DNA from 3 places in the Bradyrhizobium sp. Rc2d genome. Region 1 is predicted to be linked to each of the others. Evidence: riboswitches for the same ligand, from Rfam matches in the RefSeq annotation. Region 1 holds a riboswitch; each other region holds the start of a gene.
The links. Region 1 has a riboswitch for cobalamin ahead of BLV07_RS17420 (DUF1636 family protein). Riboswitches for the same ligand answer to the same signal wherever they lie in the genome.
Positions count from the first base shown of each region.

Region 2: it holds a riboswitch for cobalamin, as region 1 does, so the genes downstream of both, BLV07_RS12825 (TonB-dependent receptor) here and BLV07_RS17420 (DUF1636 family protein) in region 1, are expected to answer to the same signal.
Region 3: it holds a riboswitch for cobalamin, as region 1 does, so the genes downstream of both, metE (5-methyltetrahydropteroyltriglutamate--homocysteine S-methyltransferase) here and BLV07_RS17420 (DUF1636 family protein) in region 1, are expected to answer to the same signal.

Region 1 is NZ_FNCU01000012.1:194,508-200,015, forward strand. It holds gene cobN (cobaltochelatase subunit CobN) at 1-2,594, opposite strand, end outside; gene cobW (cobalamin biosynthesis protein CobW) at 2,594-3,643, opposite strand; gene BLV07_RS17420 (DUF1636 family protein) at 3,640-4,014, opposite strand; cobalamin riboswitch at 4,109-4,328, opposite strand; gene cobO (cob(I)yrinic acid a,c-diamide adenosyltransferase) at 4,368-5,003, shown strand; gene BLV07_RS17430 (cobyric acid synthase) at 5,016-5,508, shown strand, end outside.
Region 2 is NZ_FNCU01000008.1:42,524-48,031, reverse strand. It holds gene BLV07_RS12835 (hypothetical protein) at 77-286, shown strand; gene BLV07_RS12830 (hypothetical protein) at 438-695, shown strand; cobalamin riboswitch at 785-999, shown strand; gene BLV07_RS12825 (TonB-dependent receptor) at 1,116-3,350, shown strand; gene BLV07_RS12820 (hypothetical protein) at 3,412-3,987, shown strand.
Region 3 is NZ_FNCU01000040.1:48,331-53,838, forward strand. It holds gene metE (5-methyltetrahydropteroyltriglutamate--homocysteine S-methyltransferase) at 1-1,959, opposite strand, end outside; cobalamin riboswitch at 2,063-2,265, opposite strand; gene BLV07_RS34000 (nodulate formation efficiency C protein) at 3,263-4,066, shown strand; gene BLV07_RS49120 (hypothetical protein) at 4,663-4,989, opposite strand.

The DNA.
Region 1 (5,508 bases):
CCGTATTGTCCGGGCCGCGGCGCAAATACGCGTGACGCCCGGTGGCGATAGGGATTCTCCTCGCCCTCCTCGTCGCGACTTGCGAGTGCCTCGGATGCCGCCTCGAACAATTGCGCCAGACCCGGAAAGACATCGCGGAACAGGCCGGACACGCGCAGTGTCACGTCGATGCGGGGGCGGCCGAGCTCGGCCGGCGCGATGATGTCGTAACCGGTGACGCGGCCGGAGGCGTGATCCCAGCGCGGCGCAAGACCGGCCAGATGCAGCGCCATGGCGAACTCCTCGCCCGCGGTGCGCATCGTCGCCGAACCCCAGAGATCGACCACGAGCCCCTTCGGCCAATCGCCATGATCCTGCAAGTGACGGCGCAGCAGCTCTTCGGCGAGCTTGATGCCTTGTGCATGCGCCGACGGCGTCGGCACCGCGCGCGGATCGACGGCAAAGAGATTGCGCCCCGTCGGCAGCACGTCCTGGCGCCCGCGATAGGGCGAGCCCGACGGCCCCGGCGCAACGCGCTTGCCTGCAAGCGCCGCCTGCAGCGCCTCCCGTTCCGCTTCGCCGCAGGCGCCGCGCCCGAACACGTGCAGGCCGTCGCCGAACTGGCTTTCCTTGAGATCGCAGACGAAGCGATCGATCCGCGGAATGGCTTCGGCTGGTGCGGCCGATGCATCGAGGCCGAGATCGTCTTCGAGACCCGCCGCGCGCGCCTCGTCGCGGATCGCGGCGATCAACCGCTGGCGGCGCGCGGGATCGAGACCATCGGCAGTCGAGTATTCGTCGAGCAGACGTTCGAGCCGGCGCAGTCCTTCCGGCACCGCGGATGCCGCAAGCGGTGGCGGCAGATGACCGATCGTGACGGCAGCGATGCGCCGCTTGGCCTGCGCGGCCTCGCCGGGATCATTGACGATGAAGGGATAGATGACGGGGAGATCGCCGATCAGGGCTGCCGGCCAGCATGCCTGCGACAGCGCCGCGGATTTGCCGGGCAGCCATTCCAGCGTGCCATGTGCGCCCATGTGCACGACGGCATTGATGCCCTGCTCCCTGAGCCAGTGATAGAACGCGACATAGGCATGGCGCGGCGTGCGGGCGAGATCGTGATAGTCGGCATCGCGCGTCGTTGCATCGCCGCGCTCGGGCTGGACCGCGATGATCGACGCGCCGCAAGCGATCGCGGCAAAATGAAACGCGCCGTCACGGCAGCTCGGATCATCTTCCGGCGCGCCCCAGGCTTGCGCGAGATCATCCCGCAGTGCTTGCGGCAGGCGCGAGAGCGCAGCGCGGTAATCGGCAACACTCCAGGTGAGCTGCTGCCTCAGCAGGGTCTCGCCGAGCGCATCGACCGGCGCAACATCGAAGCCGGCCTCCGCAAGATCAGACACCAAGGCCTCGACCGCAGCCAGCGCATCAAGCCCGACCGCATGCGCGATCTGGTGCGGCCGACCCGGGTAGTTCGAGAGCACGATCGCCAGACGCTTCCTGGCGGCCGGCGTCTCCGCGAGCCGCCGCCAGGCGGCAACGCGTGCGGCGACGACCTGCACCCGCTCCTCATCCGCGCGATGGGCGAGATGCGAGAATTGCAGATCGGGATCGCGCTGGCCCGCCGATTTGAAGCTCACCACGCCCGCGAACAGGCGGCCGTCGACCTCGGGCAGCACCACATGCATCGCGAGGTCGCCGGGCGACAGGCCGCGCAGCGAGGTGGCCCAATCCTCGCGACGCGCCGTCGAGAGCGCGACCTGGAACACCGGACAGGATGCAGCATCGAACGGCGTCGTGCCATCATCGCTCATTGCCGAGAATGCTGTCGCATTGACGATCGCGGCCGGAGGATCTTGTGCGAGATGCGCGCGCAGCCAATCGGCGACGCCCGCCGCTTTCAGCGAGGTGACGAAGACACCATAGGCGTCAAAGCCCTTCTCACCCAGCGCGGCGATCAAGGCATCGACCGGACCGGTGTCCGCAGCAGTGAGATAGGAGCGATAGAACGTCACCAGCGCGCGGGGCTTCCCCTCGCCGCCCACCGGCGCAGCAATGACGCCACGCGCGGGATCGTAGAACCCCATCTCAGGCACGGTCATCTCGCCGACGACTGGCCCGGCATAGAGGCCCGAGGCCAGCGCGAGCTGCGCGATCGCAGCTTGCGCCGCGACAGGGCCGCCGGTGTCGCAGAGCACCTTGAGCCGGCGCAGCGTCGAGACCGGCAAGGTCGAATACGCGTCCAGCCGCGTATCGTCACGGCCGTCGGCGGGCAGCACGGCCAGCACGATGTCGTGGTCCTTCGCCAGTTGCTGAAGAGCAGCCAACCCATACGGCCAATAGGACTCACCGCCAATCAACCGCACCAGGATGCCGCGCGCATGGGAGAGCGTGCGCTCGATATAGGTGTCGACCGAAAGCGGATGACGCAGCTCCGCAAGATTGGCGAGCCGCAGCGACGGCAGGCTGTCGCGGCCGCGCCGCCAGCCGGCCGCGAACGCGGCAAGGTCAGAATCCGAATATGAGAGCACCACGAGATCGGCCGGGTCCTGGCCGATGTCCCTTGGCGTCGCGGTCTCCTCGAGACCGCGGCTCTCGCGGAAAACGACGTGCATCAGATGCCAGATCCTGAAAGACCAAGTCCTGACCTGATCGCGGCCTCGTCGATATCACCGTGCTCGCCAATCACGACGAGCTTTGATTGCCGTACGCCGGCAGCCCAGGGCTTGTCGAACTGGTGGCGCACACGCTCGCCGACCGCTTGCAGCAAAAGGCGCATCGGCTTGCCCGCGACCGCGATATAGCCTTTCGCGCGCAGCACGTTCTGCTCGCGCGCCAGGCGCTGGATGGCGGCGACCAGCGCATCGACATTAGACACTTCCGGAAGATCGATCACGACCGAGGCAAAATCGTCGTGCTCATGCTCCTCCTCGCCGTCATGATGCGAGGGGCGCGCGGCAAGATCGTTTTCGGCGGCAGCGCCGAGACCGAGGATGACGCGCGCATCGATCGCGCCGTCGGTGACGGGCAACATCGGCACGCGGCGCGGCATCTCGGCGGTGATCGCGGCCTTGGCGGCTTCGATACCCGCGGCGCCCGCAAGATCGGCCTTGGTCAACAGCACGATGTCAGCACAGGCGATCTGGTCCTCGAACACTTCCGACAGCGGCGTCTCATGATCGAGGTTTTCGTCGGCTGCGCGCTGCGCTTCGACCGCAGCGGGATCCGGCGCGAAGCGGCCAGCAGCGACGGCTTCGGCATCGGCCAGCGCGATCACACCGTCGACCGTAATGCGCGAGCGGATCTCCGGCCAATCGAATGCCTTCAGCAGCGGTTTTGGCAGCGCCAGGCCCGAGGTCTCGATCAGGATGTGATCGGGCCGCACTGGGCGCGCCAAGAGCTGCTCCATGGTCGGAATGAAATCGTCGGCGACGGTGCAGCAGATGCAGCCATTGGCGAGCTCGACGATGTTTTCCTCCGGGCAGTTGACATCGGCGCACGACTTCAGGATCTCGCCATCGACACCCTCGCTGCCGAACTCGTTGACGAGCACGGCGAGCTTCTTGCCGCCCGCATTGGCAAGCAGATGCTGGATCAGCGTCGTCTTGCCGGAGCCGAGAAAACCGGTGACCACCGTGACCGGGACTTTTGCGAGCGAATTCATTCGGCGGCCTCCGGCACGACGGCAATGGGGGGAATGCGCGCAAGCGACTGCTTGCGGAATATTTCCGGCCGGCTGCGCCAGGGCACGAGGCCATCAGGCGCGGCCGCATAGGCCGCAGCGCCCGCGATCACGTCGCGCGCGTTCGCATCCGACAGGCGGCCATAGACATAGGACCAGCGCCCGGGTGCGCTGAGCGCGACCGAGCAGCCCTGGCTGCAGGCCGACAGGCATTCGACGGGAACTACGCTCACGCCGTCGGGCACGCCGGCGTCCAGGATCGCACCGTGCAACCGCTTGCCTGGCGTGACGTCGCCCTCGCCAAGCGTCTCGCCGGCACGGCAGGTAATGCAGACGTGAAGTGTGACCGTCATCGCCTCTTCCAGAATAAACAGCGGGAAGCGAAGAGGCGCACGAACCACTTTCCAGGGGCCCGTTTCCCCGTCGCGGAACACCCCGTCCGCCGGTCCAAAATCGTCCGCGCTGGCAGGTCTCCCGGCTTGCGGAGCAGGGCCTTGCCCTTCGATCCCCGCCTTCCCGATCCCGTCAGGGGTCAGTGGCTTCGGGCATCTCTCCGGTCACGGTCGCGGGGGCGGCTGCATTTTGGACCCAAATCTTGCCGATTCGGACCCTATCGCATTCCCTCTTCGCCTGTCATAGGACAGGAACCAACGCCGGCCCACCATTTGCCGCTGGCCGCCACTTGTCAAGCCGAAGGACTGGTACGATGACGCCTGAACCAGAGACCCAAACGGGCGAGCAAACCGACGCCCGCCACGCTGCAAAAATGGCGAAGAAGAAGGCCGCCCGCGACAAGATCATGGCGACCAAGAGCGGCGAAAAAGGCCTCATTATCGTCCACACCGGCGCCGGCAAGGGCAAGTCGTCCTCCGCCTTCGGCATGATCGTCCGCTGCGTCGCCCACGGCTTCCCCTGCGCAGTGGTGCAGTTCATCAAGGGCGCCTGGGATACCGGCGAGCGGCGCCTGCTCACCGGCCATTTCGGCGATCTCTGCCAGTTCCACGCGATGGGCGAGGGTTTCACCTGGGAGACGCAGGACCGCGCCCGCGACGTCGCCGCCGCGCGCGCCGGCTGGGAGAAGGCCAAGGAGCTGATATCAGATTCCAATCTGCGCATGGTCGTGCTCGACGAGATCAACATCGCGTTGCGCTACGACTATCTCGATATCGCCGAGGTCGTCGAATTCCTCACCACGCAGAAGCCGCCGATGACGCACGTCGTGCTCACCGGGCGAAACGCCAAGGACGAGCTGATCGAGATCGCCGACCTCGTCACCGAGATGACGCTGGTCAAGCATCCCTTCCGCTCCGGCATCAAGGCGCAAGCCGGCGTCGAATTCTGAGACGATCTCGCTATGGCGCGCGCGCTGATGATCCAAGGGGCCGGCTCGGACGTGGGCAAGTCGCTCATCGTCGCCGGCCTGGCGCGCGCCTTCACGCGACGTGGCCTGCGCGTGCTGCCGTTCAAGCCGCAGAACATGTCGAACAATGCGGCCGTCACCGTCGATGGCGGCGAGATCGGCCGTGCCCAGGCGCTGCAGGCGCTCGCCGCCGGCGTCGAGCCGCACACCGACATGAACCCGGTGCTGCTCAAGCCGGAGACCGATGCCGGTGCGCAGGTTATCGTCCACGGCAAGCGCATCGCAACCGCCCGTGCGCGTGACTATGCGGCGATGAAGCCCTCGCTGATGGGTGCCGTGCTGGAGAGTTTCGAGCGGCTGAAGGAACGCGCCGATCTCGTGCTGGTCGAAGGCGCCGGCAGCCCGGCCGAGGTGAACCTGCGCAAGGCCGACATCGCCAACATGGGCTTTGCGCGCAAGGCCGACGTGCCCGTCGTGCTGGTCGGCG
Region 2 (5,508 bases), on a different contig from region 1:
GCGGTGGGAAGGCCGGGGCTCGTTGCGATGCAGCGCGCCTCGCGAGTGTCACTTGCCATGTTTGACGGGCAATCCCATGCGCCTCGTTGCAGTGATCATATTCGCGCTCATGACGGCGGCCTGCGATCAGGAGCAGGACATCACCGGCTCGACGTCGACCTGCCCGATGCGAAACTACAGCTACAATCCTCGCGACATGAACCAGTGCGTCAGCGCCTGCAAGTCATGCGATCACGGCACCACGGTCACCTGCACGACCTCCTGCACCCTCAAGGGGGCTCGCTGAGTTCTTGATGCGTGCGAAGGTCGGGAGCGACGCACCCAAAGTCGCTGACGACGCGCCAAAAGACAGGAGGCCGTCGGCGGTGCCCAGGCACCGGAACGATTCACTTGGATCAATCATTGAAGGAAGCGGGCAGGACGTGGAGTCCGATTGAATGGGTATGCTCGATCCCGGCCGCCTCCTGGTGTCGTGCTCGCATTGCGACGCTTGGCCGATGGCTGCCAACGTCAAACGTTCAACCTGGTCGGCATTCCCGCGTGAGGTCCGTTTCGTGTGTCGGCGCTGCCGCCGCGAGGAGACCGCGATCGTCTCTGCCTCCGGCGAACTGACGCCGATCAAGCGCATCGATGTTCCGCCACGCGACGTCGCCGTCGCTTGGGCGCAGGCCCAGCGCCCGCGAGGGCGGACGTAGCTGCTGGGCCGCTGCTTGCGGGACGCACCGGTAGCGGCGAGTTGTCGCTGCCAGATGCAACCGGCCGATTGACTCCCGGGCTGCACGACTCGTAAAAGATCCACGACGGTTCTCCTCACGGAGATCAAAAGGGAACGTGGTGCGAGATTTTCCCAACGCCGGGATCTTCTCAATGCCATGGCTGCCCCCGCAACTGTAAGCGGCGAATCTCTCGTCCTATGCCACTGGGAATCTCGGTCCTGGGAAGGCGACGGAGAGGTCACGACCCGCGAGCCAGGAGACCTGCCGTCAGCCGTGGTCACACGCGAAGATGTCGGTCGGGGAGTACAGACATTAGCTTCACCGGAGCGATCGATCGCTCCGTCGTGAAACCTCGTTCGCTGTGACGTGCCACTGACGTCCTGCCGAGGTTTTATTCGCATGTCTTCCGTTTCCGCCGCCGTCCGGTGCCGTCGCACGGCCTGGCTGGCGTCCAGCTTCATCATTCCCGTTGTTGTCCTCAATATGAGGGGCGCCCGCGCCCAGACTGCCGCCGAGCAGTTGCCACCGGTCGAAGTGACCAGGCCCGACGATCAGAACCGCACGCGTGCCAGGGCGAGCAGCGATGGCGACACGGGGAGGCGCCGGGCGATGCCGAACGGCGCGCCGACAGGGGCCGGCTCGTCCGGCTCTGGCGGCGAGGCGGCCAGCAACAATGGAGGCATCGTCGGCGCCGCCACGAGCGTCATCACGGCCGCCGACATCGCCCATGCGCCGTCGCAGACGCTTGCCGAGATCATCTCGACGCAAGTACCGGGCGCCCAGATCACGACGTTCTATGGCGGTCCGATCGGCGCCAAGACCAGTGTCGACCTGCGCGGCTTCGGCGCGTTCGCAACCGCCAACACGCTGGTGCTGGTCAACGGACGACGGCTGAACGACATCGACATGGCGCAGGTGGACCTTGCTACCATCCCGCTCAATTCCATCGAGCGTATCGAGATCACGCGCGGCAATTCCGGTGCGGTGCTCTATGGGGACAATGCGGTCGGCGGCGTCATCAACATCATCACCAAGAACGGCGTCGGCAGACCGCCCATGGCCGCGCGCATCGAGGCCGGCTTCGGCTCGTTCAACACCAGGCTCGGCAACGTCTCGACATCGCTCAATTCCGGTCCGTGGTCGACCTCGTTTTACGGCAATACCGTCAAGACCGATGGCTATCGCGACAACAATCGCTATTCCCAGGAGAACGGTGTCGGCAATCTGAACTACACGACGCCGGGGTTGACTGCTTTCCTGACCGTGACCGGCGACAATCAGGAACTGCGACTGCCGGGCGGCCGCACCGTCGATCCCTCGATCGGCCTCGATGAGCTCGCGACCAACCGGCGAGCGACCAGCACGCCCTTCAACTATGCCAACCAGCAAGGTTTTGGCGCGACAGCGGGTTTCACAAAAACCCTGGTGAACGGCGTCGATCTCATCGTCGACGGCGGCATGCGCGACAAGAGGCAGCAGAGTGCATTCTTCTCCAGTCCGACGCCGGTGCCCGCCTTCTTCACCTCGACCTATGTCGACGCCGATCTGACGACGTGGTCGATCACGCCGCGGCTCAGCGTGAAGAGCCTTCTGCTCGGAATGCCGTCGCAGCTCTTGACCGGCATCGACTATTACGATTCGAGCTTTCAGCAGAACCGCGGCGCCGGCCAGGGTCTCGCCGCCTGGCACAATTACGACCTCAGGCAGCAGACGGTTGCAGGCTATCTTCAGCACACATTGGGTGTGACGTCGGCGACCGACGTTTCCTATGGCGCGCGGGTGCAGACCATCAGTCTGTCGGCACGTGACAATTTTGATCCGACGGCTCCGTTCAACGCCGACATCGGCGCGCTCCCGCTCAGGAGCGACGAGACTCAATATGCACTGCACCTCGGTGCCGAGCATCGCCTCAGCGACATGGTCTCGCTGTTCGGCCGCGCCGCGCGGGCGTTTCGCACGCCTGACGTCGACGAGCGGGTGTCGTCGGGACCCTCATTCGACCCCTTCTTCAATCCGCTGCCGCAAACGTTCCAGCTCAAGACCCAGACCTCGCAGGATGCCGAGGCTGGGCTGCGTATCAAGGGAGGCGGTCTTCAGATGCAGAGCAGTCTCTATCTGATGGACCTCACCAACGAGATCCATTTCAATCCAATCCTGTTCTACAACACCAATCTCGATCCGACCCGCCGTTTCGGCTCGGAGACCAGTGTCTCCTATCGCGTCAACGACGCTCTGCTCTTGCGCGCCGGCGCGGCTTATACGAGGGCTGTCTTCCGAGAGGGCATCTGGGCCGGCAATGACGTGCCGCTGGTCTCGCGCTACACCGCGAGTGCGGGCCTCACCTGGAACATCTGGCAGAACTATGTCGTGCTCGACGCCACCGCGCGGTTCTGGAGCGAGCGTCGCATGGACAACGACCAGGCGGGAACTCAGAAGCCGATCCCTGCCAATGGCACGATCGACCTCAAGCTCAGTGGTCAATATGAACGGTACTTCTGGTCGCTCAGCGTCAACAATTTGCTGAACGCGCTCTACTACGACTATGCAGTCGCAAGCACCTTTACCGACGGTCGCTTCAGCGCCTATCCGCTGCCCGGCCGCAGCTATCTGCTCAAGGCCGGCGCCACGTTCTGACGTCGATAGGGCTGTCACACGTCCCCAAATGGTCTAGAATTCGAATAGAAGGAGATCACTTATGGCTCTCAGCATCCAGCCGTCTCACGCCGATCGCCTGCTGCTTCATCCGGTGACGCCGCGCCTTGCGCCGATGGTCTGCTTTGCGCTGCTGACGGCGTCATGCGCGCTCGCAAGCTTCGCGCTCGCCTGTGCAACACCGTTCGCGGCCTTTGCCGTCGTCGCGGCGGCGATGCTGCCGCTACGCCCGGCGCTGCTCGTCGTCACCGGCTCCTGGCTCGTCAACCAGACCATCGGCTTCGGCGCGCTGCATTATCCCGTCGACGGCAGCACCGTCGCCTGGGGTTTTGCGATCGGCGCGGCCGCGCTGCTGTCGACCGCCATTTCGTCCGCGGTGCTGCGTATGCTGCCGCAGGGCCGCACGCCGCTGGCCGTCACGCTCGTCGCCGCCTATGCGGCCTATGAGCTCGCGCTGCTCGCCGCGACGCCGTTCCTGGGCGGAGAGGGCGCCTTCACCGCAGTCATCGTGACGTGCCTTGGGCTGACCAGTGCCGCCTGGCTCGTCGGTCTCGTCGCCGCCTGCGAGATCGTCCGTCTGCTCGATCCGTTCGGGCGCAAGGGAGCGATGTCGGCCTGAGCGCCGCTGCGTTCGACGTGGCGCCATCCGGGCTACGGGATTTTGCTGTGTCGCTCCTCTGTCAATCCTAGCTCGCGAAAATATTCCGCTTTACCGAAATTCGGAATTGGCGTATGTGTCGCCCATCCCGGCTCATCCTTGAGGGGCGATCATGTGTCGTGATGATCGCAGAGCCGGGCTTGCGGTGGACGCGGCAGCGTCGGGCGCGAAAGCTGCGGGCAGGGCGGATTGCTCTCCGTGAGCCCTAAAGTTTCGCGCAGACGGACGGCGCTGTCAGGTTCGTCGCGCCAGCATTTCGATGGCAACGTGCACAACGCCGTCGAACCCTGTGGCGCAGGCGAACCGCGCGTACGGCAAAACCGTGTGGTCCTGGCCGTCGTTGCTACGGTCAAGCCCTGGCGGATGCGGCATTGGCGTCAACCGGCGCGGTGTCGGTGACTTTCGCTGGGGTGAGGGAGGCCAGAAGGAATTCGGCTCCCGGGAGAGCGCGGCATAAGCCGTCCAACCACTGCGCAGGGAAGGCCGTGTGTTGGGCTTCACCTGTATGCTGCTGTGCGGTCTTCTCTGCGTGTGCTTTTCGCGCAGCGGACCGCGGGTGCCAGCCGGCACCCGGCCTTCCCTGCGCCCTCTTGGATCTAGAGGGTCGAGTGACGAAGCAAAGCTCGGGCGAAACGCGCCGCGAGAATGGGGACGTATGTCTGCGACCACACGCGCGCCGTCATCGCCCGGCTTGACCGGGCGATCCAGTACTCCGAGACGCTTGTGATTGAACCGAGAGGCCGCGGCGTCCTAGATTCCCCGCCGGAGCCTGTCATCGGGCTCGCCGAAGGCGAGACCTGGTGGCGGGGAATGACAGTGGCATTTGGAGGATGACGGCGATGCCCCTTGCTCTGTCATTGCGAGGAGCCCTTGCGACGAAGCAATCCAGAATTTTGCCGCGGAGGGATTCTGGATTGCTTCGCTGCGCTCGCAATGACGCTGTGGAGGCAGCATGCGCCACACTGCGCCTCGTGCCCCGGACGCAGCGCAGCGTCACCCTGGCGATGCGAAGCATCGTCCAGCGACGATGCGCTGCAGAGCCGGAGCCCACGTCGCTGCGTCGTGCCGTGTGGCCCTGGATCCCGGCTCTGCGCCGCAACCGCTGCGCGTCCGGGACATGAGAGGGGCTCGGTGGTGCAGCAGGGCGGCGTCGACTCAGCCGACTGCCTCATCGTCAAACGGGGCGCGTTGCCCGTGCCGTGAAATCGGAAGTTGTGGATCATCATCCCGCGAGGGTATCTTAGTAGGACAATCCGTGTCTTCCACGCCACGATTGTTGTGTTCAAGCAACAGTGATTGGCGTTTTAACCCTCATCCCCGGCCGTTCGCATCAGCGCCGCTTTTTGGCCACACCCGAACATGAATAAAATCACTCTAATGATTTAAGGGCAGCGGCAGTCTTCGACGGCGACGGAAAATCCCAAGGTCGATTCAAATCTTGGCTCTGATTTTTCGGGTCTGAAAGGGTTGACCGGGGAAACT
Region 3 (5,508 bases), on a different contig from region 1:
GCCCGATGAGCAGATGCGGAAGCAATCCACGGCCCAGTCGAGATAAGCCGTCCACTCCGATCGACGCAACGGCAATCCTTCGCGGAGTGCCGCTTCGTCGATCTGGATCATGGTCGCACCAGCATTCTCGAGATCGCGGACTTCGTCTCGGATCGCGAGCGCAATCTGGCGGCAGACCTCGCTTCTGGGAATATCATCGCGGACAAACGACCAGTTCAAGATCGTCACCGGTCCGGTCAACATCGCCTTCATCGGCTTCCTGGTTAGTGATTGCGCATAGCGCCACCAATCCACGGTGATAGGCTTCGACCGCAAGACATCGCCAAACAGGATCGGTGGCCTGACGCAGCGCGAGCCGTAGGATTGCACCCATCCGTTCCTGGTAAATGCGAAGCCGGCGAGTTGCTCGCCGAAGTACTGCACCATGTCATTGCGCTCAAATTCACCGTGCACGAGGACGTCCAGACCGATGTCCTCCTGCCAACGTACGGCGCGCGCAGTCTCCTCCTTGAGGAACCTGTCGTATTGCTCGTCGCTCATCGCGCCTCGCGCATGCGCCGCGCGGGCATTACGGACCTCTGTGGTCTGAGGAAACGATCCGATCGTCGTGGTCGGAAAAGCCGGTAGTCCGAAGCGATTGCTTTGGATCTCGGCACGACGGGCAAATGTGCTGGCGCGCCGGCGCATGGTCTGGTCGATAGCTCTCATCCGGACAGCGACATTGGCATCACGGATCTTCGGCGAAGTCCGGCGGACGGTCGCGGCACGTTCCGACTCGGCAAAGGCTGGCGCAACATTTTGGTCGCCCGCGAGTGCACGCGCCAGGATCGCAAGCTCGCGCATCTTCTGAACCGAGAAAGCAAGCCAGCTCTTGACGTCGGAAGCGAGACCGGTCTCGAGTTCAACATCGACCGGCACATGAAGCAGAGAGCAGGATGGGGCGATCTGTACACGATCCTTGCCGAGCTTCGCAATCGCGGGTTCTAGCCGCTGGCGCAGCGACGACAAATTCGACCGCCATACATTCCGGCCGTCGACGACACCGAGCGAGATGACGAGATCACTTCGCCCGCCGGCAATGATCTGATCCAATAACTGTGGCGCTCGAACCAGATCGAGGTGCAATCCGGCAATTGGCAGCCTCAAGGCGGTGTCTAGATTGTCGCCGAGGTCGCCGAAATAGCTGGCAACCATGATCTTCATGGCCGGGCCCTCCTTGGCGAGCCGGTCATAGGCATGTAGCAAAGATTTTCGCGACCCCTCATCCAGATCAAGAACCAGGCAGGGCTCGTCGAACTGAACCCAATTTGCCCCGCGTTTGGCCAATTCCTGCAGAACCTCGATATAGGCCGGTATCAGATCATCCAGTAGTGAGAGTGGCAGGAACGCAGGATCGGCACTCTTGCCGAGCTTCAAGAATGTAACCGGCCCGATCAGGACAGGGCGGGTCTGGAAGCCAAGGGCCTTGGCTTCCTCATACTCCTCGATCGGCTTTCGAGAGCGCAATCTGAAAGTCTGTCCCCTGTGAAACTCGGGGACCATGTAGTGGTAGTTGGTATCGAACCACTTGGTCATCTCCTGCGCGGGTGCGCCAAATCCGCGCGGTCCGTGACCGCAACTCGCACCCTGGTCGTCGCATTGTGAACCGCGGGCCATGGCGAAGTACGTCTTGAGCGAAACGGATTCGGTTTTCGAGGCGTAGATCTCCGGGATAGCGCCAACCATGAGACTTGTGTCGAGCACCTGGTCATACAGCGAGAAATCGTTCGATGGAATGACCGTGACGCCGATAGATTTCTGACGAGCCCAGTTCGCGGCACGCAGGCCAGCTGCGTCCTCGAGCAACTGCTGTTCGCTGCTTTTTCCGGCCCAGTAGCTTTCTAGAGCGAGTTTGAGCTCGCGCCTGGGACCGATGCGTGGCGTTCCGAGCGTGGCAACCGGAAGAGAGAGAAGAGACATAGCGTTAACCCGATGTTGGGGGCAAAGGCCATGGCGGACGCAGGCAGGGGAAGTCGCGCGGTGCGACGGCTGCTTGGCGCACCACCGGGACACCCCGCCCGTGGACGAATATATTGTCGGGGCAGGTCTCCTGGCTCGCGGGTCATCGCTGCTGTCCGGCCTTCCCGAAGCCGCGCAGGCTTCAGTGACATCGTTGGACAGCGGCTCGCCGCTCACAGTTGCGGGGGCAGCGCCGGCATTTTCACCGGCTTCCCTCTTAGCTCCGGATCAAATGGAAACCGGAGAACCTCGACGACTTGGATTATCGGCAAGAGAACTCTTCCGTCAACCTCTCAGATTTGTCTCAAGCTAAATGCTGCGACATCTGCTACGCGAATGGCCATGCATCTCTATCGTTGAGACGATGTAGAAGCGCTCTCCAATCAGCGATATCGGAATGACCATCGGAGCTGCCCGCGGCCCGCACGCCGGATAGGTGGCAGGGACAAATGCGGCTTGCGCGGTCGGGACTGCGGCCTCGAGCAGAACGCATTTGATGCGAGTCCCGGCTTCCGAGCGGTTCTTCGAGCACGTCCGCCGTCCAGCCGCCTTCTCGACCAACAGGATCCGTGTTGAATAGGCCCAAGACACCTGGCGAAGCCAGCAACAGACCCGGCGAGCACGTTGATTTGCGGTGCCAGCCCGACTCCAAATGCTCGGCGGTGAAGATCGGCTTCGCGTCGTTGGCCATCGTGTGCAAAGCGCACCTGGCTGAGGCTGCTCTCGAATTCCGGAGCGCCGCATGTCGCGAAAGGCGCGCCAAACGCGCCAGGGCCCTTCGTCGCAAGTGCCCAACGGCATGGCAGAGATCGAAAGCCCATATTCCGGCAACGATACCGAACCAAACGGTTCAATGGCGGCAACGTGCTCCCAATTCTCATCAGGAACTTGGCACCGAGGCGTTCCGCTGCGCCGTCGAATACCCGCTGCGTGCGAGGTTGCATAAGCCGCGATGGATAGGCTGAATGGAAACATCGAGACGTGGGCAAGTCGGAAAGTCGACAAAGAGGACATAAAACCGGTGCGAATTGCCGTCTATTACGTGGCACGAAGAATGCAAGTCCTCGGCATGCCCAGTCTCCTCCTGCTGGGCAGGTCCAGCACAGCAAATTGAGGCTGTCGCTGGCAACTGAAGTTAGCGGCGCGCGACATAGAGGGGAGCGCATGCTCGCGCGGGACCGGCGGTCGCCCCGTTGCGTCGCCGCTAACTTCTTGCGCTCGCGCATAACAGGTTGAAGGTTGCCCGCTTTGGAATGATGTGTGGATGAATAGGCCGACGGTTATGAAGAAAATGTCTCGAAGACGCGCGCTATGGTTTTGTCTCGGTCGATCACTGATCTGCCTGGCCGGGCTGGCTGCGACGAGCAACAGTGTTCGCGCCAACGACAGCGCGCCTGTCGAAAGAGTCAAGTCAACGTGGCGAGCGCAGGACGGTGAGACAATAGAACAAATTCTCTCCAACGTCTCGAAGGTGGCACACTTCGTCCCTCGAATGTGGGGCGTCGCTGAAGGAGTTGACCAAAGTGAATATGTTTTCGTTTCGTGGACCAGGCACCGGGACAATAAATCAGACGAACAGTACGTTATCGCTTGGAAGATCGCGCTCGACGGGACGATTGAACTTGCGTCGACCTATGCAAAGCCGATGGAATTGGGCTGGCGCGCCCTGGCGCTCTCGTTGATCGCCAGTGAAGTCAAGGCTGGCGAAAGGGACGCAAATCTTCGCTTTCTGCATGACCCGGCCAACTTCAACTTTGTGACGACCAAGCAAGGCCAGCTCGGCAATCTTCTGCGGCAGGGCCGCTGCACTATCGTTGAGCCTGTTGGAGTGGACTACTTGCCGAAGCAGAATGACAAGCCGACCGAGAAAGGTGATCTGTGGCGCGTTCTGCTTTTGGTGAACTGTGATATCCCAGGGCCCCGTTTTTTTACCCACAACGGCGTCATCACTTTCGAGAAGAGCGAAGGACAAGATTGGGAGCCGCAATCCCCTTTTGCCGAGCGTATCGCGGCCTATCCTCCTGGCTCCTGGTTCACTCGCATGGAGCCAAGGAACGGGAAGAGTTAAAGGGGCGGGAAACGTCTCGGTAAATGGTCGCGCAGGGCAAGATCGCGCCGCAGCTCCTTTAGCGCCGAACGCCTCAGAGCAACTGCAAGACATATCAGCTCTAAAGTCGCGGTGTTTACGCCTTCGCAACAGTCGCGAGCCTTTCCCGCAGCCTTCAGCCCATCATCGGAAAAGTCGGGCAGCACGATTGGGCTCGACTCTTTCCGCGAGGAGTCGAGCTCAACGGCGCGTGCCAGCTTGCGAGAACTGGTTTGGCCCCGGCGCACCCCCACGCAGTGAGAGGACACCAATCTGCGAGGGAACCAGCTCTCAATGCCATTCTTCACGGGACCGGGCCTGGAGATGCCTCGGGCCCAAGCCCGATCCGGCGTGCGCGCCGCGCATCGCGCGACTGACTGGCACCCGCAAGAGCGTGGAGCATGCCGACGCCGAGGCGGCACGCGGGATCGAGTGCGGCGACGACACCGGTGAAGACGGCAACGGGGTCGTGTTAGCGACGCCGGCATACCCCTGAGCGCCGGCCCTTTTTCCGAGTGCACCCGGCGAGGAGCCCAGGAGCCGTGCGCGAGGCATTGAGGACCGAACTTGAGTCGGCGCTAGATTTCCTCGCGCGCATTCGTCTGCGCGTCATAGATCCGGATTTGAAGCATCGGAAAACGCTTCTTTAGTTCTGCTCCACCTGCCCTGGCGCCGTCTCTGGTTGCGAATTCGGCTCTGAGCCGGCCATCTACTTCTAGCGCGTAAGAAGAGACCGGCAATTCACGGGTGGCTGCAACCATTTCATTTCCATTGTGCAGTGAGGTGGTTGAGAATGATGCGTAGCTTGAGTCGGCCAACCGCACCAGAGCTACCTGGCCGAGTGCGGTGATGGGCCAACGCATGTTGTGGATTGATGCCTCGCACTGAATGGCTACGATGGCCACTCGCGATCGCCCGACCAGGCGGGCAGCTTACCGCTTGCCCGGTGCGTATACGACAAAGCAACGGCTCGACATGGTTGCCCTTCCAAATTCCCTGGCGCAAACGCACGCCCTCATGCCGGGCTTGGTGGGTCCACTTGTGACCGTGGGGAAACGTACTACGAAAGAGCGGCCGCCCGTCGCGCCGCCTGGGTCATGAACAATCCTGTCCTTGTTACGAACGGGGCGGCTGCACCACGAACGATTATGGTGCAGCGCGGAGGTGCGAAAAGCCACAATGCGATTGGCATCAGCGACCATCCCGGCCGGCTCCAAAGAGGGCTCCGGGTTCTGCACGGTCTGCGCAAACGATACCCATTCAGTTACGCAGCGAGCGTTGAGCTGAACTCCCTGGCGCCTTTGTCCAAATCTCAGAGGAAGCGAGACCAGATTTCTTTCGAACATCGGTCTTTTCGTGACAAGAATTTACGGCGAAATGTCATCCCCCTCGTCGAAACCGTCGGCAGCCTTCTGTCTGCCGAT